Regions from separate parts of the Afipia sp. GW822-FHT04G07 genome, predicted to be linked through region 2. Evidence: predicted binding sites of a transcription regulator. Region 2 holds the regulator's gene; the other holds the start of a gene.
The links. Region 2 encodes LexA, which represses DNA repair genes until DNA is damaged. Its sites were predicted from a motif close to TGTTCNNNNTGTGTTCNG; they were not measured.
Positions count from the first base shown of each region.

Region 1 (15,471 bases), 470 kb from region 2:
CGATGACGAGCCAGACTGCGACGCGCGCAAACGCTCCCGCTGAAGCCGCAGGCTCGCTATTGTTTTTGTCGAACTGGCTGTCGAACAGCAGGATGGCTGACAGCATCACGATGGCGGCGACAAATCCCAGCAACGCCCACGTATAGTAGTGATAGCCGAATATCGCGGAGCCGTAGCCGGAATCCCCCGGCATGATGTGAAGCAGAACCTGTCGGGTCGATACCACCGCGCCGATGACGGCGGCGAACAGCGACAGCGCATAGTGGCTGGGCCGCGGCCCGAAGCGAATGTTCAGGATCGGCCCGATGGCCAGTGCTGCGAACATGACGCGCTGAAGGAGGCACAGCGGGCAGGGCAGTTCATTCAGCAGCAACTGTGCTGCGAATGCCGCCGCAAGGAGGCCCGCCACCGCATAGAGGCTGAGTGCGTTGAGGCTGATCGCGCGCGCTGGGGTCATGATGTGCCTCAGAACGACAGCTTCAAGGCATCGGTCGCGTGATGCAGAAAGGTGGCCACGCACGCGATGAGCACGGCGGCGGACAAGGCCAGCGCGAGGGATCGCGAACCGCGCCATGCGACGAGCATCACGATCGCGATCGTCAGAAACAATGCGGTAAATTCCATCCTCACCCCCGGGCAGCCGACCACTTACCCTATGACAGATTCGGTGGTCGGCGAGCGGCGGTTCAGGCAATGACGGCCATTAGCCGGGCGGTGAGCAAGGAGCGCCCACGATTCCGTCGCCAAAACTATCCCTTCACATAGGCCGCCAGCTTTTCGAGCGTTTGCATGCCGAGTTCGACCGCGCCGAATTTCGTAACCGCATTGCGCGCTTCGACCGATGGGAAAATCGAGCGCATCGTCAGGAGCGTCCGGCTTGTGCCCAAAGCCTCAAAAGTGACAGTGACGTCGAAGGCGCGAGGATCGTCGTCGATGTCCGAGTCGTGGCGATAGGCGAGGCGCTCTGCCGGTTTGATCTCACGGTAGGCAATGCGGTTCGGATAGTCCGTGCCGTCCGGTCCGTGCATGGTGAAGCGAAACAGGCCACCGACGCGAAGGTCCATCGCGTGCACCGTGATGGTGAAGCCGTTCGGGCCGTACCACGTCTTCAAAGCCTCGGTGTCGGTGAAGGCACGGAACAGCGCCGCCGGAGCGGCGTCGAATTCGCGTTCCATCGTGATGGTGGGCTGGTCTTCCGGCGCGCTCGCCTTGACCTTGAGAGTTGTCGTCATGTGTCCGTTTCCTTTGGCTGGATGTCTTTCAGATACAGATCGAGCTTGCCGAAGCTCTCCTCCCAGAACCGCCGATACTGATCGAGCCATTCCGTGACGTCCTTCAGCGCCTTGGGCTCCAGCCGGCAGGGCCGCCACTGGGCGTCGCGGCTGCGCGCGACAAGGCCTGCGCTCTCCAGAACTTTCAGGTGCTGGGAGACGGCCGGGAGGCTCATGGCGAATGGCTTTGCCAGTTCCAGAACCGAGGTTTCGCCGAGCGCAAGGCGCGCAAGGATCGCGCGCCGCGTGGGATCGGCGAGAGCCTTGAAAGTGCCGCTCAGAGCATCGCTGGGCATGGTCATCTCTTATTTAAGTAGATGCTTAAATACAACCAGGCAGGCCGGCCGTCAAGCCGGAAACAGCCTCTGAAGCACCGACGCGGCCCGCCGCTTTACAGGCCGAAATGTTCATGATTTGTTCCGATGTAAAATCGGAGTGCGTATCATGTCCGAGCAGCTTCTATTGCCGCGATTTGAAAGTCCCCTGGAGCCGACCGACAATCTGTTCCTGGCGTTCGTCCCGCCCATCACGAGCGTCCCCGCGATCGATGAGCGGATTCAGCAATGTCGCAGGGATCACGGGCTAAGCGGCAAGGCGCTTGCGTCGTCATGTCTTCATGTCTCGCTGCACAGTCTCGGCAAGTACAACGGTGTGCCGCCCGGGCTTGTGGATACGACGCATGCGGCGGCGGCTGCCGTGTCCATACCGCCGTTCGAGGTGCGTTTCGATCATGCGTTGAGTTTCCATAACAGGAGAGCAAGGAGGCCGTTCGTGTTGCGCGCGTGCGGAGACATGGCCGCGTTGACCGCATTTCACCGGAGCTTGGGTGAGGTCATGACAAAAGCCGGGCTGGGACGCTGGGTGACGCGGCATTTCACGCCGCACATGACCTTGCTTTACGATCAGCGCATTGTTGAAGAGCGCGCGATCGAAACATTGGGGTGGACCGTGACGGAGTTCGTGCTCGTGCACAGCCTTGTGGGGCAGGGCAGGCACATACACCTCGCGCGCTGGCCGTTGCGTGGCTAAAGTTCGGTTCGTGAATTTACCTGAGGATACGCCTTGCCCATCACAATCTACGGCATCAAGAACTGCGACACGATGAAGAAGGCCCGCGCGTGGCTGGACAAGCATCGCATCGACTACAGCTTTCACGATTACAAGACGGCGGGCATCGACAAGGAGCGTCTTGAGAAGTGGAGCGCGAAGGTCGGTTGGGAGACGCTGCTGAACAAGGCCGGCACCACGTTCCGGAAACTTCCCGACGTCGAGAAAGAAAATCTCACCGAGAGGAAGGCGATGGCGCTGATGCTGGCCCAGCCGTCGATGATCAAGCGTCCCGTTCTCGAGACCGGCGGCAAGCTGCTGGTCGGCTTCAAGCCGGACATTTACGAGACGTCGATCAAGCGGTGAGTTGATGCGTCGGAGCGGGTTTGAACTCCGCGGAGGGGTTCCGCATCACGAGAGCGTGGAAGGAGGTCTGCGGAGTATGGATTTTGCTTGAGGGGTGCGGCATTCTGGCGCACGTTCCGCGGACGCACGTTTTACCGCCGCCCCTCGCAGGATACCGTCAATGACCGTGACCACCGCCTCGTCAGTACCGGCCTCAACGCGATCGCCCTGGTACAGCATTCTCTATATTCAGGTGTTGATCGCCATCGCGCTCGGCGTCCTGATCGGCCATTTCTATCCGAACACTGGCAAGGCGCTGAAGCCGCTCGGGGACGGCTTCATCTCGCTGATCAAGATGATGATCGCACCGGTCATCTTCTGCACGGTCGTGCACGGCATTTCCTCGATGGGCGATCTCAAGCGTGTTGGCCGCGTGGGACTCAAGGCGCTGCTTTATTTCGAAGTCGTGTCGACCATCGCGCTGCTGGTCGGCCTGCTTGTCGGTGAAATCATCCAGCCCGGCAGCGGCTTCAACATCGATCCTGCGACGCTCGATCCGAAAGCGGTCGCGACCTACGTCCACAAGGCGAGTGAAGACGGCATCGTCGCGCACCTGATGGCGATCATTCCGGAAAGCTTCATCGGCGCGCTCGCCAAGGGCGATCTGTTGCAGGTGCTGCTGGTGTCGATCCTGTCCGGTTTCGCGATTGCCTTTCTGGGACCGGCCGGCGAGCCCATCGCGCACGCCATCGATATGGCTGCGAAGGTTTTCTTCGGCGTAATCCGTATCATCGTGCGCGCTGCGCCGATCGGTGCTTTCGGTGCGATGGCTTTTACGGTGGGCGCTTACGGTCTCGGCGCGTTGTGGAATCTGGCAGCGCTGATCGGCACGTTCTACTTCACCAGCGTTCTTTTCGTCCTGCTGGTGCTGGGCGGCATCGCGCGGTTCTCGGGATTCTCCATCCTGCGATTCATCGCCTATATCAAGGATGAGCTTTTGATCGTGCTCGGCACCAGTTCATCCGAAACGGTGCTGCCCAACATGATCAAGAAGATGGAGCGGCTCGGCGCGTCGCGCGGTGTCGTCGGCCTCGTGATCCCGACCGGCTACAGCTTCAATCTCGACGGCACCAACATCTACATGACGCTGGCGACGCTGTTCCTTGCACAGGCCACCAATACGCATCTCACGATCTGGCAGGAGCTTGGCATTCTCGGTGTCGCGATCGTCACGTCGAAAGGCGCATCGGGCGTCACCGGCGCAGGCTTCATCACGCTGGCGGCGACGCTTGCGATCGTGCCGGATATTCCGATCGCGTCGCTGGCGATCCTGGTCGGCATCGACAAGTTCATGAGCGAGTGCCGCGCCCTGACCAACCTGATCGGAAACGGCGTCGCCACCGTCGTCATTAGCCGATGGGAAGGTGAACTCGACAAGGACAAGCTGCACGAGGCGATGGCGCATCCCATCGAGATCGGCGAGGAGATGGAGCATACCCGCGCGGCGGCCTGAACCGCTTCGCGGGCTCACGCTGCCCTAGACGAACTCGATCGCATCGCCGGGCGCGATGCGGCCGGGGGGCTTGTGGAACAGATCCTGATTGATGACGGCGCGAAGTTTGTAGCTCGGCTCCACGTCGTTCGCGCGCATCAGGTTGCGGATTTCAAAGCCGCCGTCATCGCTGATCGTCTTCAGTGAAGCGATGATCCAGTCGACGCCTGCTCCGTTCGAGAAGGGCATCAGGAGGCGCTCGTAATCCACCTTGCGGCCGTACAGGTCGTTGACCTGCGAGATGCTGAAGACGGGAAGTCGTTGCCGGACACATTCCTGGTAGATAGGCATGACCGCGGGAGCGAGTTTGGCGCCGAGATATTCATCGAGATAACGGCCTTTGCCGGTTGTCCCGTAAGCATTCGACATGCGCGTGCCGTCGCTGTCGATCACAAAGCGGAGTGCATCGCCGGCGCCCTTGACAACGATGTAGACGAGATCGTCGCGTTCTTCGGCAAGACGGTCGGGTTGATAGGCGTCGAACGTCGGCAGACGTTCGTGCCTGGCATAAAGCCGCAGCCAGTAATTCAGGAGCTCGCGCTGCTTGATAGATTTTACGATCGCCGGGGCTGCGCTTAAAAAATCCATCGCTGAAATCCCAAAATGAAATAGCTAAAAATTCATTGCCAGCAATCTTCCGTCTTGGGTTGAAATTTTCAGTGAAAGCCGAATCAAGCCCGGAAACAGGCTTAACGGATCGTTTCCGGAGCGGCGCAAAGCGGCTGGCGCGAGCTTGGGCAGTGGCGTCTATTATACTTTTTGCAGATTACGCACGTTCCGCTGGGCAGCATTGCACCTTGCGCAACGCTTACAATTCGCTGCATATTCTCGCCCGAGCTGTCGGTCCTTGCGAGGTTTTCCCTGAAAATCTTGAGGGTACGGCTGCCAAAAACGGTCACACGCGAGCGCTCGCGTGAAGGCTGACAGGGGGAATTCGCTTGTCTGATGAGTTTATTCTTGAAACCCACGGATTGACGAAAGAATTCGCGGGTTTTGTGGCCGTGAGTGACGTCAATCTGCGGGTGCGGCGGGGGAGTATTCACGCTCTGATCGGCCCGAACGGCGCCGGGAAGACCACGTGCTTCAACCTGTTGACCAAGTTCCTGAAGCCGACGCGCGGCCAGATTCTCTATAAGGGGCAGGATATTACGGCAATGGCGCCGGCCGATGTGGCCCGGCTTGGCCTGGTCCGGTCGTTCCAGATTTCAGCGGTGTTTCCGCACCTCACGGCGCTGGAGAACGTGCGCGTCGCCTTGCAGCGTCAGCACGGCAACTCGTTTGACTTCTGGCGGTCGAAGTCCGTGCTGGATCGTTTCAACGACCGCGCGCGGGATCTGCTCGACGATGTCGGGCTGAGCGAATTCGCCAACACGCCCGCGGTGGAAATGCCCTACGGGCGCAAGCGCGCGCTGGAAATCGCGACCACGCTGGCGCTCGATCCCGAAATGATGCTGCTGGATGAGCCGATGGCGGGCATGGGCCATGAGGACATCGACAAGGTCGCGGCGCTGATCAAGCGGATTTCGCAGAAGTATACGATCCTGATGGTCGAGCATAACCTGAACGTCGTCGCCAACTTGTCCGACACCATTACTGTCCTGACGCGCGGCAAGGTCCTCGCGGAAGGTGACTACGCCACGCTCTCGAAGCATCCGCAGGTCAAGGAAGCCTATCTGGGAGCGGGCCATGAATAATCCCGCCATGACCATGAATAATCCCGCCATGAACAGCGTCGCAGGCTCTCCGGTTCTCGCTGTCAAGAATCTGGAAGCGTGGTACGGCGAATCCCACATCCTTCACGGCATCGATTTCGATGTGCGCCCCGGTGAGGTCGTCACGCTGCTCGGCCGCAACGGCGCCGGCAAGACCTCGACGCTCAAGTCGGTGATGGGAATTATCGGCAAGCGCACCGGCTCGGTGTCGTTCGAGGGCCAGGAAATCATCCGCATGTCGTCGGACAGGATCGCACGTCTCGGCGTGGCGTTCTGTCCGGAAGAGCGGGGCATTTTCGCCAGCCTCGACGTCAAGGAAAACCTGTTGCTGCCGCCGATCATTCGCGGCGGCGGCATGTCGCTCGACCAGATCTTCGATTTGTTCCCGAATCTCAAGGAACGCCTCGGCAGCCAGGGCACGAAATTGTCCGGCGGCGAACAGCAGATGCTGGCCATCGCACGCATCCTGCGCACCGGCGCGCGGTTCCTGATGCTGGACGAGCCGACCGAAGGTCTTGCCCCGGTCATCATTCAGCAGATCGGCAAGATGATCGCGCGGCTGAAAGCGGAAGGCTTCACGATCCTGCTGGTCGAGCAGAACTTCCGTTTCGCCGCGACCGTTGCCGATCGCTTCTACATCGTCGAGCACGGCAAGATCATCGACACGTTCGCAAACTCGGAACTCCAGGCCAACATGGAGAGACTGCACACCTATCTCGGCGTGTGAGCCGCTATCAAGACCAGTTATCGAGTAACAACAAACGCCGCTAACAGGCGGCATCCAGGAGGAAGACAATGAAGAAAACGATTTCAACGCTGATGCTGGGCACCGCGCTGGTGCTTGGTGCGGCCACCGGCGCTTTCGCGCAGGACAAGAACGTCAAGATCGGCGTGTTGAGCGATCAGTCAGGCCTTTATGCGGATATTGGCGGCCCGGGCTCGGTCCTGGCAGCCCAGATGGCTGTTGAAGATTCCGGCCTGAACAAGAAGGGCTGGAAAATCGAAGTCGTCGCCGGCGACCACCAGAACAAGCCGGACATCGGCGTCAGCGTCGCGCGTCAGTGGATTGACGTAGACAAGGTCGATGTCATTTCCGACGTTCCCACATCGTCGGTCGCGCTTGCGGTCAACAATCTGGTGAAAGAGAAGAACATTATCTTCCTGAATTCGGGTGCAGGCACCTCGGATCTGTCGAACGCCCAGTGCTCGCCGAACACGATTCACTGGACCTACGACACCTATATGCTCGCCCACGGAACGGGTTCGGCGCTGACGAAGGCCGGCGGCGATACGTGGTTTTTCCTGACGGCAGACTATGCATTCGGCTCCGCGCTCGAGCGTGACACGACTGCGGCAGTGACGGCGCTGGGCGGCAAGGTGGTTGGCGGCGTTCGTCACCCGCTGAACTCGTCTGACTTCTCGTCATTCCTGCTTCAGGCACAGTCGTCGAAGGCCAAGGTGATCGGCCTTGCCAACGCGGGCGGCGATACCATCAACGCCATCAAGCAAGCGTCCGAGTTCGGCATCGTCAAGGGAGGGCAGAAGCTCGCCGGGCTGCTGATGTTCATCTCTGACGTGCATGCTCTCGGTCTGAACGTCGCGCAGGGTCTGAACATGACCGAAACCTTTTATTGGGATTTGAATGACGGAACGCGCGCGTTCTCGAAGCGCTTTGCCGAGCGCATGAAGAACAAGGCAATGCCGACCATGGTGCAGGCCGGCGTGTATTCTTCCATCATCCACTATCTGAAGGTCCTGGAGAAGGAAGGCGGCAATTCGCATGACGGCGCAAAGATCGTCGCTGCGATGAAGGGAATGCCGGTTGATGATCCGCTGTTCGGCAAGGGCTCGATCCAGCCGAACGGCCGCAATCTGCACCCGGCCTACCTGTTCGAGGTGAAGTCGCCTGCCGAATCCAAGGGACCTTGGGATTACTACAAGACGGTCGCCACGATTCCCGCCGATCAGGCGTTCACGCCGCTCGACAAGAGCACCTGTGCGCTTCTGAAGAAGTAATCGCGATCGCCCGGCGGCTTCACGCCGCCGGGCATCCATTCAACACGGTTTAGTGCGCGCGAGAGAATACGATGCAAGCCCTGTACGCCCAGCTTCTGGTCGGATTGATCAACGGCTCGTTCTACGCGCTGCTCAGCCTTGGGTTGGCCGTGATCTTCGGCATGCTCAACATCATCAACTTCGCGCACGGCGCGCTCTACATGATGGGCGCGTTCGTCGCGTACTTCCTGCTGAACCTTGCGGGCATCAACTACTGGTGGGCGTTGATCCTGGCGCCGATCATTGTCGGCGGTTTCGGCATCCTGCTCGAGCGCACGATGCTGCAATGGCTGACCGGCCTCGATCATCTGTACGGTTTGCTGCTGACGTTCGGCATGGCGCTGGTCATTCAGGGCGTGTTCCAGAATTATTTCGGATCGTCCGGGTTGCCCTATGCCATTCCCGATCTTCTCAAGGGCGGCGTCAATCTCGGCTTCATGTACCTGCCGATCTATCGCGGCTGGGTCGTGATCTTCTCGCTGATCGTCTGCATCGCGACCTGGTACATGATCGAGCGGACGCGGCTTGGCGCATACCTGCGCGCCGCGACGGAAAATCCGACGCTGGTGCGCGCCTTCGGCATCAACGTGCCGCGCATGATCACGCTGACCTACGGCCTCGGCGTCGGCCTTGCGGCGCTGGCCGGTGTGCTGTCCGCGCCGATCAACCAGGTGCGCCCGCTGATGGGCGCGGATCTCATCATCGTCGTGTTCGCGGTCGTCGTGATCGGCGGCATGGGATCGATCATGGGCTCGATCATCACTGGCTTCACGCTCGGGGTGATCGAGGGTCTGACCAAGTATTTCTATCCCGAGGCATCCAACACCGTGGTCTTCGTGCTGATGGTGCTGGTGCTGCTTGTGAAGCCAACGGGACTGACGGGACGGGCGAACTGACATGGCAACAATCACCGACAACGCCGTTCCCGTGAAGGGCCGCACCGCCGACGAGATGATCGCCTTCGTCATCATGGCGGGGTTGCTGGCCATCGTGCCGCTGACGGGCATCTATCCTTACTTCGTGATGCAGGCATTGTGCTTTGCGCTGTTCGCCTGCGCTTTCAATCTTCTGATCGGTTACAGCGGCCTGCTGTCGTTCGGTCACGCCATGTTCCTCGGCACGGCGGGCTACGTGACCGCGCATGCGCTGAAGGTCTGGGGCGTGTCGCCCGAGATCGGTATCATTCTGGGTGTCGTTGCTTCATGCGCGCTGAGCGTCATCACCGGACTGATCGCCATCCGCCGGCAGGGCATCTACTTCGCGATGATCACGCTGGCGTTGTCGCAGTTGCTGTTCTTCATCTACCTTCAGACGCCCTTCACCCACGGCGAAGACGGCATCCAGGGCATTCCGCAGGGCATGATGTTCGGCATCTTCGACCTGTCGAAGGCGACGACGCTCTATTACGTGGTCCTCGTGATCTTCCTGCTCGGCTTCCTGCTGATCTACCGGGCCATCAACTCGCCGTTCGGCGAAGTCCTCAAATCGATCCGCGAGAACGAGCAGCGCGCCATCTCGCTCGGCTACAAGACCGACCAGTACAAGTTCCTGGCTTATGTCCTCTCCGGCAGCCTGGCGGGTCTTGCCGGTGCGGTGAAGGTGTTCGTGGCGCAGAACGCCTCGCTGACCGACGTGCATTGGACCATGTCCGGCGAAGTCGTGCTGATGACGCTGGTCGGCGGGCTCGGCACCGTCTTCGGTCCCGTGGTCGGGGCCTTCGTGATCATCGCCATGCAGCAGTATCTGGCGGGCTTCGGGCAGTGGGTCACCGTGATCCAGGGTGCGATCTTCGTGATCTGCGTGCTGACCTTCCGCCGCGGCGTCATCGGCGAAATCGCTCATTTCTTCAAGCGATCGCTGTAACCCCAAGATCTTCCTGACCTTCTTCCCCGGATAAACCAGTGGATGACCGGCGCTTTGACGCTGGTCTTCCACTGTTGGCCCGCGAAACGGTTTATGACAGATAAGTGACATCTGCTGTCATGCCGGAGAACGATGATGCTTGGCTGGTTTCGTAGGTTGCTACCGAGGGAGGAACGGTTCTTCGATCTGTTCGCCCGGCACTCCCAATCGGTCGTGCTGGGTGCGGAGGCGCTCGAAGGGATGTTGCGCGGCGGCGAGGAAACGCCGGTCTATTGCCAGCGCGTCAATCAGTTCGAGAACGACGCCGATCAGATCACCCGTGAAGTGCTCACGGCGGTACGGCGGACTTTCATCACGCCGTTCGATCGCGGCGACATCAAGAACCTGATCACCGCGATGGACGACGCGATCGACCAGATGCAGCAGACGGCGAAGGCCGTCATGCTGTTCGAGGTGCGGATTTTCGAGCCGCCGATGCGCGAGATCGGCAGCATTCTCGTGCAGTGCGCAAACCTCGTCGGCCGCGCGTTGCCGCTGATGCAGGCGATGGGCGAGAACGTCACGACGCTGACGGCGCTGACCGAGGAAATCACGCGGCTGGAAGGCCGCGTCGACGACCTGAACGACATCGGTCTCAAGGAACTGTTCATCAAGCACCGCGACGGCAACACGATGGACTTCGTGGTCGGCGCTGAAATCTACAAGCATCTGGAAAAGGTCGCCGATCGCTTCGACGACGTGGCGAACGAAATCAACAGCATCGTGATCGAACAAGTTTAAGGTCAGGATCGCACAGTGGACGCCTCGCTCGCTTTCCCAATCCTGGTCGGGTTGATCATCGTCGCGCTGCTGTTCGATTTTCTGAACGGGTTGCACGACGCCGCCAACTCCATCGCGACAATCGTGTCGACCCGTGTGCTGCGTCCGCAATACGCGGTGGCGTGGGCGGCGTTCTTCAACTTCATTGCGTTCGCGGTATTCGGCCTTCACGTCGCGCAGACTATCGGCACCGGCATCATTCACCCCGAGGTGATCGACGCGCAGGTGATTTTTGCCGCGCTGATCGGTGCGATCGTCTGGAATCTGGTGACCTGGGGGCTCGGCATGCCCTCCAGCAGTTCTCACGCGCTGATCGGCGGATTGCTCGGCGCGGGCATGGCCAAGGCCGGACTTTCGGTCGCCGTGTGGGGCGGCCTGTCGAAGACGCTGCTTGCCATCGTGCTGTCGCCGCTGGTCGGCTTTCTGCTGGCGCTGGTGCTGACGGCCATCGTGTCATGGGCCTCGGTGCGGTCGACGCCGTTCGCCGTCGATCGCGCGTTCCGGATTCTGCAGTTCGTTTCGGCTTCGATGTATTCGCTCGGTCACGGCGGCAACGACGCGCAGAAGACCATGGGGATCATCGCGGTGCTGCTGTACTCGCAGGGCCATCTCGGCTCCGAATTCAGTGTGCCGTTCTGGGTGGTGCTGTCGTGTCAGGCGGCGATGGCGCTAGGCACACTGATGGGCGGCTGGCGCATCGTACGCACCATGGGGCTGCGCATCACCAAGCTCAATCCGATGCAGGGATTCTGTGCGGAGACCGGCGGAGCGGTGACGCTGTTCATGGCGACGTGGCTCGGCGTGCCGGTGTCCACCACGCACACCATCACCGGCGCCATCGTCGGCGTCGGCACGGCCCGCCGCGCCTCCGCCGTACGCTGGAACGTGGCGAGCTCCATTGTGTGGGCGTGGATCTTCACGATCCCGGCCGCGGCGCTGGTCGCCGCCGCGACCTACTATGCGGTGACGCTGGCTGGCTGGCGCTGACGCGCGTTGGGCGTTACGCGACGACCTTGAGGCCGATGATTCCCGCCACGATCAGTCCGATGCAGACGAGCCTTACAACGGCGGCCGGTTCGCCCAGCAGCCAGATGCCGAGCAGGGCGGTTCCCACCGTGCCGATGCCGGTCCAGACCGCGTAAGCAGTGCCGACAGGCAAGGTCTTGAGCGAGAGGCCGAGCAGGGCGACGCTCGCGATCATGCTGCCGACGGTCAGTACGGTCGGCATCAGTTTCGTGAAACCATCGGTGTATTTCAGGCCGATGGCCCAGCCAATTTCAAGCAAACCCGCAACGAACAGCATTGTCCAAGCCATGGCTTAGAACCTCCATAGCAGGGCCGTCCCTGCGGATATGTCTGTGAAACGAGGCCGTCCTCGCGATTTGAATATGGCTCAAGTCATTGAAGGATGCAAGTGCATGGACTTCTGAATCTCCCTTGATCCTGCCGCGTTTCCCTGCCACACGCTCGCCATCATGTCCGACACCGCCATCGCCGCCGAGTCGCCGCCGCTCACGCCGCTTGCCGAAGAAGTGGCGCGTCGTCGCACGTTCGCGATTATCTCCCATCCCGACGCCGGCAAGACCACGCTGACCGAAAAGCTGCTCCTGTTCGGCGGCGCAATCAATCTCGCGGGGCAGGTCAAGGCCAAGGGCGAACGGCGCAACACGCGCTCCGACTGGATGAAGATCGAGCGCGACCGCGGCATCTCCGTCGTCACGTCCGTGATGACCTTCGAGTTTCAGAACCTCGTGTTCAACCTGCTCGACACGCCGGGCCATGAGGACTTCTCGGAAGACACCTATCGCACGCTGACTGCGGTCGATTCCGCCGTCATGGTGATCGACGCGGCGAAGGGCATCGAGGCGCGCACGCTGAAGCTGATCGAGGTTTGCCGTCTGCGCGACATCCCGATCATCACCTTCGTCAACAAGATGGACCGCGAGAGCCGCGACGTATTCGATCTGCTCGACGAGATCGAGAAGACGCTGGCGCTCGACACCACGCCGATCAACTGGCCGGTGGGCCGCGGCCGCGACTTCATGGGCACCTATGACATCGAAACCGGTGGCATCCGTCTGCTGGAGGGCGGCGGCGCCAAGACCGGCGCGGCCGAGAAGATCGAGATTTCCGATTTGGCCGGACGCAATGCCAATCTCGATGCCGGCGTGATCGCCGACGAACTCGAACTGGTGAAGGAAGCCTCGAAGCCGTTCGACCTGCAGTCGTTCCGCGAGGGCCACATGACGCCGGTCTATTTCGGCAGCGCGCTGCGCAATTTTGGCGTCGGTGATCTGCTGGAAGGTCTTGGCCGTTTTGCGCCGTCGCCGCGCGCGCAGGACGCCGACAAGCGCAAGGTCAAAGCCGACGATCCGAAGATGAGCGCCTTTGTCTTCAAGATTCAGGCGAACATGGACCCGAACCATCGCGACCGCATCGCGTTCGCGCGGCTGTGCTCGGGCAAGCTGACGCGCGGCATGAAGGCCAAGCTGGTGCGTACCGGCAAGAACATGAGCCTGTCGTCGCCGCAGTTCTTCTTCGCGCAGGACCGCGCTATCGCGGACGAAGCCTTTGCCGGCGACGTGGTCGGCATTCCCAATCATGGCACGCTGCGGATCGGCGACACGCTGACCGAAGGCGAGGACCTTAATTTCGTCGGCGTGCCGTCGTTCGCGCCGGAAATCCTGCGCCGCGTTCGCCTGACCGACGCGATGAAGGCCAAGAAGCTGAAGGAAGCCTTGCAGCAGATGTCGGAGGAGGGCGTCGTGCAGGTGTTCCGTCCGCGCGACGGCGCGCCCGCGCTGGTCGGCGTGGTCGGCTCGTTGCAGCTCGATGTGCTGAAGGCGCGGCTCGACGCGGAATACTCGTTGCCGGTGGATTTCGAGGTCAGCGAATTCCAGCTCGCGCGCTGGATTTCGTCGGAGGATCGCAAGAAGCTCGAGACATTCGTCTCAGCCAACGGCTCCGGCGTGGCCGACGACGTCGACGGCGATCCGGTGTTCCTCGCCAAGAACCAGTTTTATCTCGATTACACCCGCGAGCGCGCCGAGGGCATCGTGTTCTCGAGCATCAAGGACGTGAAGAAGAAGGCGTGAAGTCGCAATTGCCGTTGAGGCCTGCATGTCACGATGCGCATGGGTTGCGTTCATGTTTGCGGCGGCCATGTTCCGGGCAGAGGCAAGCTTTGCTTTGGACAATCAGCGCAGCGGCGCTTCGCAGATTTCACGTCCATTGAGCGGCATAAGACCGAGCGGACTGCGTGAATCGCGCTCCTTCTGCAATTCGATCCGTTATGGCCCGTGCGTCCCCAGGGCGGGTTACTTTCTCGGCGATACGTTGCAACTCACGGTCCTCAGCAAGCCGGGCCAAAAGGACGCCGCAAACTACATCAAGCCTGATCGCGACCTGAACACCATCGAGGATTTGTTCACGGCCCTTCGTGCCTGCTGGATGCCGCCGTCGTCAGATGAGGCGAGCGAAGGAACGGAGATGTCGGTCAGGTTCTCCCTCAAGCGGGATGGGCGCCTGATTGGACCGCCTCGCATGACGTATGTAACAGGCGGAGTGTCGGCGCATACACGCGATGTCTATTTCAGTTCGATCACCGCGTCGCTCGATGCTTGCGTCCCATTTGCGCTGACAAAGGGATTCAGCAATGCCATTGTCGGGCAGCCGATCATGATCCGTTACGTCGATAATCGCCCGCGCAAGCCGGACAGCCCGCCGCAGCAGCCTTGAACCTTTGCGGAGCCCTGCGACCCACACTCCTTTGCTCAACATCCTGCTGCGTTGTTACGCGTGAGGCGTTGAGCCCGTTTGCTTCTCCACATTAGCCTTGATATTTCCCAAGCCCACTGCGGCCTCCGCGTCCATTGCCGCGATCTGCTCGTCGGTCGGAAGCTTCTTGCGCGCCGGGTTGCGCAAGGTGCGGGTAAACTTTGTGCCGCCGCTCACGTCCTCGCAGGTGTACTGCACGACGATCGGGCCGATGAAGTCGGTTTCGGCCTGCACGATCCAGAGCTTCGGAGAAACGGCGGCGCGCACGATCCAGTTCAGCGAGACTTCGCCGGAACGGATGTGCCATTTCTCGTGAAACAGTTCGCCGGTCTCAAGTGGGCGATTGGCGCTGTCGATGTGGTGCGACGCCGCCAGCCATTCCGGCCATGATTGCGGATTGGTGACGTAATCAAAAACCGCCTTCGCGGGTGCTGCGATGACGATGTTGTGGCTGCGCTCGAAGGCGACGGTGGTTTTATCTTCTGTCATTGCGCGTTGCTCCCGTCGCTGTCTAGTTGATCCGGATGTCGCCGCGCTTGATGACATCGGACCACAGCCTAATCTCGGCGTCCATGCGCGCGCGCAAGGCTGCCGGGGTTGAGGGTGTCGGCTCGATCATCTGCGTTTCAAGCCGCTCGCGCACGCTCGGCCGGGTCAGCGCGTCATGCACCTCATCGTTGATCTGCGCGATAATCGCGGGCGGCGTGCCGGCTGGCGCGATCAGCGCGTTCCATGCGTCGGACTCCACATCGATGCCGGATTCTTTCAGTGTCGGCACGTTCGGCAGGAAGCGTGAGCGCTGTGCGGTCGCGACCGCGAGAATTTTGACCTGACCGCTCGCGAGCTGCGGCGTCACCGCGATGGCGGGCAGGCACGCAGCCTGCACGTCGCCGCGGATCACGGCAGTGACAGCCTGCGGCGATCCGCCGTAGGGAATATGAATCATGGACGCGCCTGCGCGCTGCGCGACGGCTTCCATCGTGAGATGCGACAGCGAACCGGCCCCGATCGAACCGAACGCGAGTTTTGC
Region 1 covers NZ_JBXAMP010000001.1:677,588-693,058, reverse strand. The annotation lists gene AC1RKJ_RS03370 (disulfide bond formation protein B) at 1-457, opposite strand, end outside; gene AC1RKJ_RS03365 (DUF5993 family protein) at 466-624, opposite strand; gene AC1RKJ_RS03360 (SRPBCC family protein) at 750-1,232, opposite strand; gene AC1RKJ_RS03355 (ArsR/SmtB family transcription factor) at 1,229-1,567, opposite strand; gene AC1RKJ_RS03350 (2'-5' RNA ligase family protein) at 1,716-2,300, shown strand; gene AC1RKJ_RS03345 (ArsC family reductase) at 2,334-2,684, shown strand; gene AC1RKJ_RS03340 (dicarboxylate/amino acid:cation symporter) at 2,845-4,176, shown strand; gene AC1RKJ_RS03335 (PAS domain-containing protein) at 4,201-4,803, opposite strand; gene AC1RKJ_RS03330 (ABC transporter ATP-binding protein) at 5,154-5,909, shown strand; gene AC1RKJ_RS03325 (ABC transporter ATP-binding protein) at 5,938-6,654, shown strand; gene AC1RKJ_RS03320 (ABC transporter substrate-binding protein) at 6,723-7,943, shown strand; gene AC1RKJ_RS03315 (branched-chain amino acid ABC transporter permease) at 8,015-8,878, shown strand; gene AC1RKJ_RS03310 (branched-chain amino acid ABC transporter permease) at 8,880-9,845, shown strand; gene AC1RKJ_RS03305 (DUF47 domain-containing protein) at 9,981-10,625, shown strand; gene AC1RKJ_RS03300 (inorganic phosphate transporter) at 10,641-11,651, shown strand; gene sugE (quaternary ammonium compound efflux SMR transporter SugE) at 11,665-11,979, opposite strand; gene AC1RKJ_RS03290 (peptide chain release factor 3) at 12,140-13,759, shown strand; gene AC1RKJ_RS03285 (UCP034077 family protein) at 14,001-14,402, shown strand; gene AC1RKJ_RS03280 (SRPBCC family protein) at 14,457-14,930, opposite strand; gene AC1RKJ_RS03275 (Bug family tripartite tricarboxylate transporter substrate binding protein) at 14,953-15,471, opposite strand, start outside.
Region 1: a site for LexA is predicted at 1,676-1,693, ahead of AC1RKJ_RS03350 (2'-5' RNA ligase family protein). Genes of this name have one in related genera too.

Region 2 (15,471 bases):
GCCGCCGGGAAGCACGCCGGCGTGGTGACGCGCTTTCCGCCGGAGCCGAACGGATACCTGCATCTCGGCCATGCGAAATCGATCTGCCTGAACTTCGGAATTGCCGAGGAATTCGGCGGGCATTGCAGCCTGCGCTTCGACGACACCAATCCGACCAAGGAAGAACAGGAATACATCGATGCGATCGAGCGCGACGTGCGCTGGCTCGGCTTCGACTGGGGCACGCACCTGCATTTCGCGTCGGACTATTTCGAGCAGCTTTATGGCTGGGCGCAGGATTTGATCCGCTCCGGGAAGGCCTATGTCGACGATCAGTCGCAGGAGGAAATCCGGCTGACGCGCGGCACGCTGACCGAGCCCGGACAGAACAGCCCGTTCCGCGAGCGGAGCGTTGCGGAAAATCTCGACCTGTTCACGCGGATGCGCGCCGGCGAATTTCCGAACGGCGCGCGCGTACTGCGCGCCAAGATCGACATGACGTCAGGCAACATCAACCTGCGCGATCCCGTGCTCTATCGCATCCTGCACGCGCATCATCCGCGCACCGGGGGGGCGTGGACAATCTATCCGAGCTACGATTTCGCGCATGGCCAGTCCGACGCCATCGAGCACGTCACCCATTCGATCTGCACGCTGGAATTCGCCGATCATCGGCCGCTCTACGACTGGTTCATCGAGAATCTTCCGGTGCCGTCGCGCCCGCGGCAGTACGAATTCGCGCGTCTCAATGTCACCCACACGCTGCTGTCCAAGCGCGTGCTGACGGAACTGGTGCGTGGCGGGCATGTCACCGGCTGGGACGATCCGCGCATGCCGACGCTTGCGGGTTTGCAGCGACGTGGCGTGCCGGCGGAAGCGCTGCGTGAATTCGTGAAGCGGATCGGTGTCGCCAAGGCGAACAGCACCGTGGACATCGGCATGTTCGACTTCGTGGTCCGCGAGACGCTCAACAAGAGCGCGCCGCGCCGCATGGCCGTGCTGCGTCCGCTCAAGGTGGTGATCGAAAATTATCCGGAAGGGCAGGTCGAACATCTCGACGCCGTCAATCATCCGGAGGTGCCGGCATTGGGATCGCGGCAGATTCCGTTCGGGCGTGAAATTTACATCGAGCACGACGACTTCATGGAAACGCCGGTAAAAAAGTTTTTCCGGCTTGCACCGGGCAAAGAGGTGAGGCTGCGCTACGGCTATTTCATCACCTGCCGCGACGTCATCAAGAATGCCGCGGGCGAAGTGATCGAACTGCGCTGCACCTACGACCCAGAAACCCGGGGCGGCAACGCGCCCGACGGCCGCAAGGTGAAGGGGACGATCCACTGGGTCGCCGCGTCGGACGCAGTGCCGGCTGAGGTGAGGCTCTACAATCTTCTGTTCTCGGCGCAGCAGCCCGACGCCGCCAACTTCGCGTCACAGATCAATCCGGACTCGCTCGAGGTCGTGACGGCGATGGTCGAACCGTCGCTGGCCGGCGCGAACGATCCCGGCACGATGCAGTTCGAGCGGCAGGGATACTTCTGCCGCGACCGCGACTCCACGCCCGGCAAGCTGGTGTTCAACCGCACCGTTGGATTGCGCGACACCTGGGCCAAGGTTGCATCCGAAGCGTGAAGATATAGTCGCGCATTCTGCATCCGTTCCGCTGTCCCTTTTGATGCACCGTCAGGTAGCATCCGATCGCGGGGACGCGCGGGCGGGGCGGCGCGATGGCCAGCCGGGACAACGATCAGCGGCGCACACAAGGCCGGGTGACCACCTGGCCGCCGCGGGGTGCTGCGCAGGCCGGCTCAGCCGCCGAAAGCGGCGCGGGTCTCTGGTCGTCGTGGATCGGTATCCTGAAAAGCTGGTTGCGCGCCGAAGCGGGACCGGGGCGGTTGCTGCCCTGGGTGCCGGTCGCGTTCGGCACAGGAATCGCGGCGTATTTCGCAGCGGATCGCGAGCCGGTCGCGTCCGTTGCCGCCGTGACTGCAGCCGTCCTCTGCATCGCCGCGTTCCTCGCGCGTAGGCACCCGATGTTTCCGGCGGTGGTAATGCTGGCCGCGCTCGCCGCGGGCTTCGCGACGGCCGCGCTCAAGACCGCCCGGGTCGCGCATGGCGTGCTGGCGCGTCCGATGTTCGCCGTGACGATGAAGGGCTTTGTCGAAACCCGCGATGAGCGCGAGCGCACCGATCGCTTCGTACTGCGCGTGGAAGAGATGGAAGCTCCGCGCAGCGAAATCAAACTCGAACGTGTGCGGCTGTCGGTCAAGAAAGGCACTGCGCCTGCGGTCGGCAGTTTTGTTGAGCTGAAGGCGCGGCTACTGCCGCCGCTGTCGCCGCTGCGCCCCGGCAGTTACGATTTTGGCCGCGACATGTATTTCGCCGGGATCGGCGCATCCGGATTCGCGATGGGCGCGATCAAGACCATCGAGGCGCCGCGCAGCGGCGGCACATATCTGCGTTATGCCGCGACGATGCAGGGGATGCGCGATGCAATCGACGCGCGGATTCGCAGCGTCCTCACCGGCGATTCACGCGCCATTGCAACGGCGCTGCTCACCGGACGCCGCGACGCGATTTCCACGCCGGTGAACGACGCCATGTTTATCTCCGGGCTTGGCCATGTGCTGTCGATCTCCGGCTATCACATGGCGGTGGTGGCGGGCGTCGTGTTCTTCGCGGTGCGTGCGCTGCTCGCGCTGTTTCCCGGATTAACGGTGACGTTCCCGATCAAGAAATGGTCGGCGGCGGCGGCCTTCGTCGCGGCGTTGTTCTATCTGCTGTTGTCGGGCGCGGAGGTTGCGACGCAACGATCGTTCTTCATGACGGCGGTGGTGCTGATCGCGGTGATGGTGGACCGCCGCGCCATCACGTTCCGCACGCTTGCGGTGGCGGCGATGATCGTGCTGCTGATCGCACCGGAGGCGCTGGTGCATCCGAGTTTCCAGATGTCGTTCGCGGCGACGCTCGGACTCGTGGCGCTGGTCCAACTCGGGATGCCGAACCTGTTCGCGTCGCCGGACAATACGCAGGTGGCGCGCGCCGCGTTGTGGGGCGGCCGCGAGATCACGATGCTGGCGCTGGCGTCGCTGGTCGCGGGATTTGCGACGATGCCTTACGCGGCATTTCACTTTCATCGCGTGACGCCCTACGGGGTGCTGGCCAATCTCGCGGCGATGCCGGTTGTCTCGGTGCTGGTGATGCCGGCCGGATTGTTGGGGCTGCTCGCCATGCCGTTCGGCTTCGACGGCGTGTTCTGGCGGCTGATGGATGTCGGCATCGGCTGGATGATGGCGGTGGCGCAATGGGTCGCGGCATTGCCGGGCGCCATCGGGCGGCTTGCGGCGTTCGGGACCGGGCCATTGGCGGTAATGAGCGCGGGCATCATCGTGCTCGGTCTGTTGCGGACGCCGCTGCGCTGGGTAGGAGCGGGGCTGATCGTGCTCGCAACGGCGTGGGCGCTGACAACACCGCAGCCGGATATTCTCGTGGCTGGCGATGGGCACACCGTCGGGGTACGCGGCAAGGATGGCAGGCTGCGCCTGATGCGCACCGGCAAGGATGCTTTCCTGTCGCGCGAATGGCTCGCCGCCGATGCCGATACCCGCACGGCGGCCGATCCGTCGCTGGTAGATGGTGTGTCCTGCGACAATGCGGGATGCGTGGTGCAGGCGGAAGGCGGCGCCACCGTCGCTCTCACGCTGAAACCTGGAGCTTTCGCGGACGACTGTGCGCGCGCCGCCGTGATCGTGACGTTGCGGCAACCACCGGCCGGTTGCGCGGCCACGGTGCTGGATCAGGACACGCTGCGCAGGCGCGGGACGCTCGCCTTGCGCAAGACCGCCGAAGGCTATGCCGTCACAGCCATCAGGCCGCGCGGCGTCGATCGCCCTTGGTCTGCGGCAGTTGCGGAGGATGAGCCACAGGCTCCAGCGTCTCGGCCGAATGTCCCGGCGCGCTCCGTCGATGCGACGCCCGCCGAAAGCGACCTCCAGCCGGACGATTAATTCTCGAGGCTCAATACTTCCGGAGCAGACCGATCAGCTTGCCCTGAATGCGCACGCGGTTGGGCGGCAGGATCCGGACTTCATAGGCCGAGTTGGCAGGCTCAAGCGCAATGGATGCGCCGCGTCGCCGGAAACGCTTCAGTGTGGCTTCTTCCTCGTCGATCAGCGCGACCACGATGTCGCCAGTGTCGGCGCTGTCGTTGCGCTGGATCAGCACGGTGTCGCCGTCGAGAATACCGGCTTCCATCATGGAATCGCCGCGCACTTCGAGGGCGTAGTGTTCGCCCGACCCGAGCATGTCGGGCGGCAGGCTGATGGTGTGGCTGCGGGTCTGGAGCGCCTCGATGGGCGTACCGGCCGCGATCCGTCCCATGACCGGCACGGAAACCGGGAAGTTCGTATCGTCCTCGTGGCCGGCGGAGCCGCTGCTGCGGACCTTGCCGAGGTTGCCCTCGATGACACTGGGGGTGAAGCCGCGACGGCCGTTGCCGCCGGCACCCGAATTCCCAAGCTCCGGCAGTTTGATGACTTCAATCGCGCGGGCACGGTTGGCGAGCCTGCGGATGAAGCCGCGTTCCTCAAGAGCCGTGATCAGCCGGTGGATGCCGGACTTGGAGCGCAAGTCCAGCGCGTCCTTCATTTCGTCGAACGAGGGCGGAACACCAGCTTCCTTCAGCCGCTCGTTGATAAAGCGCAGAAGCTCGTATTGTTTGCGTGTCAGCATCTATCTGGTCCCCGATCGCCTTTGCTCCGATGCCGCGCCTCTCTGGATACGGGCCGTTGGACGGCCAATCAGGAGTTGCGAGTCACTCGAAACAAATCATGAACGAACACTATCTGTTCCATATGTGTTCCGCAACCCCTTAATTTCACGTCAACGACGGGGAGCTTTAGTTGGGAAGCCGGAGGATCGTGCAGGGCGAGCCGGCAGGGGCCGCTGGTGCGAAGGGTGGGCGGACGATGAGCGCATCCGCCGCCGCCAGATTGCCCACCAGAGAACTGTCCTGAGGGCCTACCGAGGTTGCGACGGGCACGCCGTCGCCGCCGGTTGTAACCCTTGCCCGCAGATGATCCTGCCGCTTGTCGTTGGCTGGCAGCTCGCGCCCCAGCACGGCCCGCTCCAGGACATGATCGACCTGGGTTCGTCCCGACAGCGCGCGGATGAGCGGCACCAGAAACAGGAAGGCGCAGACATAGGATGACACCGGGTTGCCGGGCAGGCCGAGCACGCGCATCGGCCCGAGGCGTCCGTGCATCATCGGCTTTCCGGGCCGCAGCGCGATTTTCCAGAAAGCCATGTCGACGCCTTCGGCTTTCAGCGCAGTCTGAACGAGATCATGGTCGCCGACGGAAGCGCCGCCGGTGGTCACAAGAACATCGACGCCGAGATCGCGCGCACGCCGGATGGCGTCGGTTGTCGACTCGAGTGTATCGCGCGCGATGCCGAGATCGATGGGGTCCGCGCCTTCGTTGCGCGCGAGCGCGATCAGCGCGAACACGTTGCTGTGGACGATCTGGCCCGGCGCGGGCTTTGTGCCCGGCACGACCAGTTCATCCCCGGTCGCGAGGATCGCGACTCTTGGGCGACGATGCACCGGCAGTTGCGGATGATTCATGCTCGCGGCCAGCGCAAGCGCACGATCGGTCAGGAGCGATCCTCGCCGCAGCCCTGTTTCGCCTTCGCGGAAATCGATGCCCGCCGGCCGGATGTTTTTTCCCGCCGCGATGGCCTCGTTCACGATCACGGTGTCGCCGTCGCGCGCGGTGTCTTCCTGAATGATCACGGCGTCGGTCCCGGCCGGGATCACGCCGCCGGTGAAAATGCGCGCGGCTTGTTCCGCGCCGACGGTCGCATTGAACGGGCGGCCGGCGGCGACTTCGCCAATGACTTTCAGGCGTGCGCCCGAAACAGCATCGGCGGCGCGAACCGCATATCCGTCCATCGCCGACATGTCGGCCGGCGGCTGGGTGCGCAATGCTGCGATGTCACGGGACAGCGTGCGATGAAACGCGTCGTTCAGCGCGGCCATTTCTTCGGGAAGCGCGGCTGCGTCCTTGAGGACGGCGGCATAGGCTTCGGCGACCGGCATCAGCGCCATGGGACGCTCCTTACGAGTGGAGTGGATTTGACATTCGCTTCCACCCCGCAGCGAGTACGCAAAGCGAATGTCAAATCCGAAACTCCACTCGAAGTCTATATTTGCTAGTGGTCCTTTGGTTTTAACATTCGCATAAAGGCCTGCTGAAACGGGGTGCGAATGTTAAAACCGGACCACTAGTAGTCGGCGAGATAATGGCCGGACTTGCCGCCCTTTTTCTCGACGAGGCGAACGCCTTCGACATGAATGCCGCGCTCGACGGCCTTCACCATGTCGTAGATCGTGAGACACGCCACCGACACGGCGGTCAGCGCTTCCATCTCCACGCCGGTGGGGCCCTTGACCTTCACCGTCGCGCGCACGCGGCAGCCGGGCAGCTTGGTGTCGGGCGTGATGTCGATAGTGACTTTCGAGAGCGCCAGCGGATGACAGAGCGGAATGAGATCGGAGGTGCGCTTCGCCGCCATGATTCCGGCGACGCGCGCGGTGCCGAGCACGTCGCCCTTGGTGGCGTTGCCCTTCACGATCAGATCGAGCGTCTTGCGGGTCATGACGACATGGCCCTCGGCCACCGCCACGCGCTCGGTGTCGGGCTTTGCCGAAACATCCACCATGCGGGCCTCGCCCTTGGCGTCGATGTGGGTGAGGGCGGAGCCTGCTTTTGTCTTTGACTTTGTCCTGGATTTTTTGGCCACGTCAGCGCGTCCCGGTGGCGCGCTGCGCGCCGTCGCGCGCGAGCAGCGTGCGCGTGGCGGCCGCGACGTCGGCCTGCCGCATCAGGCTTTCGCCGACGAGAAAGGTCGACATGCCGACCTTTTCGAGGCGTGCAAGATCCTGAGGCGCGAAAATCCCGCTTTCACCGACGCTGATGCGATCCTTCGGAATCAGCGGCGCGAGTTCTTCGCTGGTGGCGAGTGTCGTCTCGAATGTGCGCAGGTTGCGGTTGTTGACGCCGAGCAGGGGCGAACGCAGCGTCAGCGCGCGATCGAGTTCTTCGCGATTGTGAACTTCGAGCAGCACGTCCATGCCATGGGCGAACGCCGCGTCCTCGATATCCTTCGCCGCGGCATCGTCGAGCGCGGCCATGATGATCAGGATGCAGTCTGCGCCGTGCGCGCGGGCCTCGGCCACCTGATAGGTGTCGTACATGAAATCCTTGCGCAGCACCGGCAGCGAGACCGCTGCGCGTGCTGCGACCATGAACGCGAGCGAGCCCTGGAACGACGGCGTGTCCGTCAGTACCGAGAGACATGCTGCGCCGCCGGCCTCATAGGCTTTCGCCAGAACTGGCGGATCGAAATCCGCGCGAATGAGCCCCTTCGACGGCGAGGCCTTCTTGATCTCCGCGATCAGCGCGTAATCGCCGCGGGCATGTTTTTCGCGGATGGCGTTGACGAAGCCGCGCGGCGCGGGAGCGGCCTTCGCACGCGCCTCGATTTCGGCGAGCGGAAGCGCACGCTTCGCTGCGGCGATTTCCTCGCGCTTGTAGGTTTCAATCTTGTCGAGGATATCGGACAAGGGCAGTTGCTCCTCAAGCATTGGAGACTGCGACAAGGCGCTTCAGCCTGTCGAGAGCCGCGCCAGTGTCCAGCGCCTTGGTACCGAGCGCAACGCCTTCCTTGAGGTCCTTTGCCTTGCCCGCGACCACGAGTGCTGCGGCGGCGTTCAGGAGCGCGACATTGCGATACGCGCCCCGCTTGCCTTCGAGCACATCGCGCAGCGCCTTGGCGTTGGCTTCGGCGTCGCCGCCTCTGAGTTCCTCAGCCGTGGCGTGCGGCAGTCCGCCGTCCTCGGGCGCAACCTCGAAGGTGCGGATGTTGCCGTTCTCGAGGGCTGCGACAAAGGTCGGGCCGGTGAGGGTGATCTCGTCGAGGCCGTCCGAGCCGTGCACGACCCAAACCGATTCCGCGCCGAGATTTTTCAGCACCTGCGCCAGCGGCTGCACCCACTGTTTCGAGAATACGCCGACCATCTGCCGTTTGACGCCAGCGGGATTGGAGAGCGGTCCCAGCAGATTGAAAATGGTGCGGGTGGCAAGTTCGACGCGCGTGGGTCCGACGTTCTTCATCGCCGGATGATGCGTCGGCGCGAACATGAAACCGATTCCCGCCTCGGCGATGCAGCGGCCGACCTCTGCGGGCGTGATGTCGATCTTGACGCCCAGTGCGGCCAGCGCATCGGCGGAGCCTGATTTCGACGACAGCGCGCGGTTGCCGTGCTTGGCGACCGGCACGCCGGCGCCTGCCAGAATGAACGACGCGCAGGTCGAGACATTGACCGAGCCCGATCCGTCGCCGCCGGTGCCGACGATATCAACCGCGTCAGCCGGCGCTTTCACGGTCAGCATCTTGGCGCGCATGGCGGAGACCGCACCGGTGATCTCGTCGATGGTTTCGCCGCGCACGCGCAGCGCCATCAGCAGGCCGCCCATCTGCGACGGCGTCGCTTCGCCGGACATCATGCGGTCGAACGCGGTCGCCGCCTCGTCGCGCGACAGGGCCGCGCCGGTGGCGGCTTTTCCGATGATCGCTTTCAGATTGTCCATAATCGAGGCTTGCCTGATGTGACGTTCGCCGATGAGCTTACTATTGAGCGGCGGCCGCCGCACCTGTCGCGACTGCAAACGCGTTCTGGTTGATCGTGACGCCGATCTCGGCCTCCAGCTTGGCGACATAGGCGGCGATCTGCTCTTCCATTTCCGCGCGCTGGAGATTTTCCTTCAGCTTCTTCACGTCATCGGATGCGAGATCGACCGGCGGCACGACCACGTCGGTGACCTTGAACACGATCCACTCGCTGGCGCCGTTGCCTTCGACCTGTCCCACGCCGTCCTTCGGCGTGCGGAACGCGGCTGCGACTAGCCGTTCGGGCACGTTCTTCGGGTCCGCGTCGCGCCGGAAGAGGGTGGCCTTTTCGACTTTGACGCCGGCAGCAGTCGCTTCCGCGTCGAACGCGGCGCCCTTGTTCAGTTTCTCGACGATCTCGGCGGCCTTGGTGCGAAGACGGGTCGAGACCTGTTCGTCGCGCCAGCGTGTCTCGACCTGTTCCTTCACTTCGTCGAGCGGCCGGTCGCGCGACGGCGTGATGCCGAGGACGTCGAACCAGAGTTCGCCGCCGTTGTACTGGACCGGCTCGTTCTCGACGCCGATGTTGCTGGCAAAGGCAGGTGTCGTGATGTCGATGCCTTGCGGCAGGCCTGTCACCGGCTTGCCGTCGAGCCCGCGGCCGGAGCGGTCGACAGCTTCGATGGTGACGGCCTTGAGCCCGAGTTTCTGAGCCGCTTCGGCGATGTTCGATCCGCCGCCGCGCTCGTCCTCGATCTTGTTGTGCAGGTCCTGCAACTGCGCCCGCGCGCGCTCCAGCGCGATCTCGCGCTTGATCGTCGCCGCTACGCTGTCATAGGTCGGGTTGGTGCCGGGCTCGACTTTCGTGACCTTCAGCAGCGCGGTGACCAGCGTGCCCTTGACCGGCTGACTGACGGAGTCCGGTGTGAGTCCGAAAGCGGCATCCGCGATCGCGGCATCGCTGATGGCGGCCCGCGTCACGTTGCCGAGGTCGATGTCGCTTGGGGTGAGATTGCGCTCCTTGGCGATGTCCTCGAACGACGTTCCGGCGGCGATGCGGTCGCGCGCGGCTTTCGCCTCGTCGGCGTTCGGGAACGGAATCTGGAACACCTGCCGGCGTTCCGGCGTCGCGTAACGCTCTTTGCGCTGTTCAAAAATCTTCTTGGCGTCGTCGTCGCTGACGTTGATCCACTTCGCAAGGTCGTCCGGCGTCAACGTCAGCACGGCGATCTTGCGAAACTCCGGTGCCCTGAACAACTGCTTGCGGTCTTCGAAATAGGCGGCCAGTGCCTCGGGCGAGGGAGGCGCGATGGTGCCGGCCTGAGCCGAGGTCAGCCGCAGGTAGTCGGCCGAGCGCTGTTCGTTCTGGAAGCGGACCAGTGCGTCAAGCTGGGTCTTGGTCGGCTCAAGTCCAGAGACCACCGTGCTGGTGATCTGGTTGCGCAGCAGGCGGCGGCGCTGCTCGGAGACATAGCGCTGCTCGGTATAGCCGAACTGGCGGATAGTCTGCACGAAGCGCTCCTGATCGAACTTGCCATCGACGCCCTTGAAATTCGGGTCGTTGGAAATCATGCGCGCCACGTCGGCGTCCGATTGTCCAAGGCCCAGGCGGCGGGCGTCTTCGTCGAGGGCTGCGTCGGCGATGACTTCCTGAAGCACCTGGCGGTCGAGGCCGAAGTTGCGCGCCTGCTCCATGGTGAGCGGCCGGCCGAAACGGCGTCCGATTTGCTGCACCTTGTCGGTGAACAGATTGCGGAATTGTTCAGTGGTGATTTCGGTGCTGCCGATCTTGGCGAGCGACGACTGTCCGAATCCCTTGAAGATGTCGGCAATGCCCCAGACGCCGAAACTGACGATCAGCACGCCGAACATGACGGACATCACCGTCTTGCCGAGCCAATTCGATGAGGCTTTGCGCATTCCTCGGAGCATGGGACCAACTTGATGTTCAGGAGGAGGGGTGGCGGCTCGCCGGAGGCGTTACCGCGTTGTTTCGCCGACATATAAAGGGGTGCCGGTTCCCTAGCAACCATGCTGACGGCGACGCTTCAGCGCGGTTAACGGTATGATCCCGAAAGCGGAACCGGTTTTTGGAAAAAGCCCTTATCCATCGGGGCCGCCGTGTGGAAACCCCGCCTGCGGAACTGGCGTCGGCGGAAGGCCTCTGCTAGCGCAAATCAACCCACCGTCACGCGAGATCAATCATGACCGACAAGCGCCGCCCCCTGATCGCCGGGAACTGGAAAATGAACGGCCTGAAAGCCTCAATGAACGAACTGGCGTCGATCTGGCAGGGTGCGGGCGATCTGAAGGGCAGGGCCGATCTCCTGATCTGTCCGCCGGCGACGCTGCTGTTCACCGCCACCGCCGTTGTGTCCGGATCGAAGGTTGCGATCGGCGCGCAGGATTGCCACCCGGCGGCCTCCGGCGCTCATACGGGCGATATTTCAGCCGAGATGCTGGCCGATGCGGGCGCGAGCGCGGTCATTGTCGGTCACTCCGAGCGCCGGGCCGATCACGGCGAGAGCGATGCGCTGGTACGTTCCAAGGCCGAGGCGGCCTGGCGGGCCAAATTGGTTGCGATTGTCTGCGTCGGCGAGACGCAGGCCGAACGTGACGCGGGGCAGGCGCTGGAGGTGGTGGGACGACAGCTCGCCGGATCGGTGCTGGATGGGGCGACCGCCGCCAATCTGGTCGTCGCTTACGAGCCGGTCTGGGCGATCGGCACAGGCCGCACCCCGACAACCAAGGATATCGAGGAAGTTCATGGGTTTATCCGGGCTAAACTCAATGAACGCTTTAGCCAGGAGGGGAGCGGTATGCGAATCCTCTACGGCGGCTCCGTGAAGCCCTCAAACGCAGCGGAATTGATGGCCGTTGCCAACGTCGACGGCGCGCTGGTCGGCGGAGCGAGCCTGAAAGCGGTTGATTTCCTTGCGATTGCGGCCGCGTGTCTCTAAATCACGGTTATTGATCGCGGTCCGCCGGGGGTGACAATCACCCCTGCAATCGTGTACAGACCGCGCAACTTCAACCCCCGCAAGCTTCATGTGCGCCCGGCTGCCGGTGCCAGAGGCTTGTGACGGAAGGTCACGATGCAGACTGTCATTATCGTCATCCATCTCATGCTCGTTCTCGGCCTGATCGGCGTGGTGCTGCTTCAGCGTTCTGAGGGCGGCGGCCTCGGCGTCGGCGGCGGAGGTGGCGGCGGTTTCATGTCGAGCCGTGGCACGACCAATCTCCTGACGCGCACCACGGCGATTCTGGCCGCGGGCTTCTTCATCACCAGCCTGTTCCTGTCGTGGCTCGCGAGCTACGAGCGCAAGCCAGCGTCGATCATCAACACCAGCCCGGCGCCGATCTCGCAGCCTGGCGCTCCGGCGGCACCGGCAGGCGGTCTGCTGGATTCGCTTCCGAAGGCCCCGGCGGCGCCATCCGCTCCGCAGGCGCCGCAGTCGAAATAAGGGACAAAGAATTGCAGTCATGCGCGAGTTGCTTGCCTGCAAGTCTCAGAGTTGCCTTCCAAGTCCCTGACTGAACTTACATATCCAAGTGGTCCACAGCGCTGCAATTCGCCGGCGTTTGTGTGCGTTTAGTTTTGCGAATCACGACGGCGGAGATAAAGGTTAAATCCCATGGCGCGGTATATTTTCATCACCGGCGGCGTGGTCTCCTCGCTCGGCAAAGGTCTGGCTTCAGCCGCACTCGGTGCGCTGTTGCAGTCACGAGGCTACAAGGTCCGCCTTCGCAAACTCGATCCCTATCTCAACCTCGATCCCGGAACGATGTCGCCGTATCAGCACGGCGAGGTGTTCGTGACCGATGACGGCGCGGAGACGGATCTCGATCTGGGTCACTACGAACGCTTCACGGGGCGTCCGGCGACCAAGGCCGACAACATCACCACCGGCCGCATCTATCAGGACATCCTGACCAAGGAGCGCCGCGGCGATTATCTCGGCGCGACCATTCAGGTCATTCCGCACGTCACCAACGCCATCAAGGATTTCATCCTCAACGGCAATGACGGCTACGACTTCGTGCTGTGCGAAGTCGGCGGCACCGTCGGCGATATCGAAGGCCTGCCGTTCTTCGAGGCGATTCGTCAGGTGAAGAACGACCTGCCGCGCGGCGACGTGATCTACATTCACCTCACGCTGCTGCCGTACATTCCAAGCGCGGGCGAACTGAAAACAAAGCCGACGCAGCACTCGGTCAAGGAATTGCGCTCCATCGGCATCCAGCCGGATATTCTTCTGTGCCGCACTGATCGGGAAATCCCGAAGGAAGAACGGCGCAAGCTGGCGCTGTTCTGCAATGTACGCGAAACCGCCGTGATCGAGGCGCGCGACGTCGACAACATCTATGCCGTGCCGGAGGCGTATCACGCCGCGGGCCTCGACGACGAAGTGCTCGCCGCGTTCGGCATCGTCGATGTGAAGCAGCCCGCGCTGGATTCGTGGCATGTCATCAACGAGCGCGTCCGCAATCCGGAAGGCCAGGTGACCATCGCCATCGTCGGCAAGTACACCGGCATGAAGGACGCTTACAAATCGCTGATTGAAGCGCTGTCGCACGGCGGCATCGCCAACAAGGTGAAGGTCAATCTCGACTGGATCGAGTCGGAAGTCTTCGAGAACGAGGATCCCGCGCCGTTTCTCGAACACGTCAACGGCATTCTGGTGCCTGGCGGATTCGGCCAGCGTGGCGCGGAAGGCAAGATCAAGGCGGCGCAGTTCGCGCGGGAGCGCGACGTTCCGTATTTCGGCATCTGCTTCGGGATGCAGATGGCGGTGATCGAGGCCGCGCGCAATCTCGCGGGTATCGAAGCGGCCAACTCCACCGAATTTGGTCCGACGAAAGAACCGCTGGTCGGCCTGATGACCGAATGGCTGCGCGGCAACGAACTCGAGAAGCGCACCAAGGCGGGCGATCTCGGCGGCACCATGCGTCTCGGCGCCTATCCGGCGACGCTCAAGAAGGGCAGCCGCGTGTCGGAGGTCTACGGTGGCGCGACCGAGATTTCAGAGCGCCATCGCCACCGCTACGAGGTCAACACCGCTTACAAGGACCGGCTCGAACAGCATGGCCTGCGCTTCTCGGGCCTGTCGCCCGATGGCGTCCTGCCGGAGATCGTCGAGTACGAGGATCATCCGTGGTTCATCGGGGTGCAGTATCATCCCGAACTGAAATCGCGTCCGTTCGAACCGCACCCGCTGTTCGCATCGTTCGTGCAGGCCGCGATGGTCCAGAGCCGGCTGGTCTGATCCGGACGTATCTGGCCGCACCTCCATTGCGCTGGCCGGAGTGTTTCAGGATGCGGAATGACTGAAGGCGAACGCCGACAATCTGCGAAAGGCTCCGTGCCGGAAGTAGGTGCCGCACGCGCGAAGCCTGCCCGCACGGAGACCCCGTCGCCGTGGGGCGCGCCATCACAGCCGCCACCGCAATATCCGCAGCCGGCGCCGCCACAGGCGCCCGCGCGCCGCTGGCGTGGCGGGGGAACGCTGGCGTCGGTTCTCTTCGCCGGCCTGCTGCTGGCAGGCGTCCTCATTCCCGCCTATCGGGATATCTCATCGCCGGGGGCGTGGTCCTACTGGAAGGACGTTTTCGTTTCTTCCAGCATGACGGCGTCAGCGGTCTCCATGCCAGACGGCCGCAAGGCGCTCGCCATTGAGGGACGGATCGGCCCCGGCGCCGCGAACTGGTTTCGTGAGCAACTCGACGCGGCCAAGCTGACCGCCGGAGATACGATCTTCCTGTCGTCGCCCGGCGGCTCGCTCGATCAGGGCCTCATCATGGGCGCGGTGGTGCGATCCCGCGAACTGACGACAGTGGTTGGGAAAGTCGATTCCGGCGGCCGTCCACAGCCTTCACGTTGCGCCAGCGCATGCGTGTTCGTTTTTGCGGGCGGCAAAGTCCGCGAAGCCATGCCGCGTTCCGTGCTCGGCGTGCACCAGTTCACCAGCACTTCGTCGAAGGGCGAGGAGTCCGCGAGTGACATCGTGGCGCGAACCCAGCAGACCACTGGCATCATCCTCGACTATATGACCCGGATGGGCGTTTCCCCCTCGATCATGCAGGCGATGACGGCGAGCAAGGATATCCGTTGGCTCACCGAGAAAGAAACGTTCGATCTGAATCTGGTCACGGCGCGCTACACCGTACGCTAGCGGTGATTTACTTCGGGCATCCCGAGGTCTGGTCGCCGGTGCGGGCCGCCGGTTTTCCGTTGATGTAAATCCCACCTGCGCCGCCGACCACAACACCGCCGCAGCTTGTCTTGCCGCTGGAGATGGCGGCCGGCTTGCCGTTGATGAAGACGTTCGAGGACCCTTCCGCGATCACGCCGCCGTCGCTGGTCGTGTCGCCCTGACGCGCGGCGGGCTTGCCGTTGAAGGTGACACCGGCCGCGCCGCCTGTCACCACGCCGGGTGTGCCGGGTGATTGCGCGTGCGCGAAGCCCGAGACGGTCATCGCCACAATGATCTGGCAAAGCAACAGGGGCCGCATGTGAACCTTCCGCATATGTTCTATGGTCCGGGAGCCGCTTGATAATGAAACAATCAGGCCACTATATGCCGGATCGGGAGAGCCTGCATAATACCAGTCGTCGCCGTTCGCGCGCCGGTTCAAACAACAAGGTGCCATGACCATGATCCAAGAAATGCGTGTCTATCGCTGTCTGCCGGGGCGGCTTCCAAATTTGCTGAAGCGCTTCGAAAACCATACGCTGAAGATCTGGGAAAAGCATGGGATCCGTCAGGCCGGTTTTTTCACCACGGTGATCGGCCAGTCCAATCAGGAATTGACGTACTTCCTCGC
Region 2 covers NZ_JBXAMP010000001.1:212,544-228,014, forward strand. The annotation lists gene AC1RKJ_RS01035 (glutamine--tRNA ligase/YqeY domain fusion protein) at 1-1,608, shown strand, start outside; gene AC1RKJ_RS01040 (ComEC/Rec2 family competence protein) at 1,704-3,983, shown strand; gene lexA (transcriptional repressor LexA) at 3,994-4,707, opposite strand; gene AC1RKJ_RS01050 (molybdopterin molybdotransferase MoeA) at 4,874-6,082, opposite strand; gene moaC (cyclic pyranopterin monophosphate synthase MoaC) at 6,259-6,777, opposite strand; gene trpC (indole-3-glycerol phosphate synthase TrpC) at 6,779-7,600, opposite strand; gene trpD (anthranilate phosphoribosyltransferase) at 7,614-8,627, opposite strand; gene AC1RKJ_RS01070 (peptidylprolyl isomerase) at 8,668-10,566, opposite strand; gene tpiA (triose-phosphate isomerase) at 10,851-11,606, shown strand; gene secG (preprotein translocase subunit SecG) at 11,742-12,110, shown strand; gene pyrG (CTP synthase) at 12,282-13,913, shown strand; gene AC1RKJ_RS01090 (COG3904 family protein) at 13,971-14,819, shown strand; gene AC1RKJ_RS01095 (PAAR domain-containing protein) at 14,827-15,159, opposite strand; gene AC1RKJ_RS01100 (NIPSNAP family protein) at 15,302-15,471, shown strand, end outside.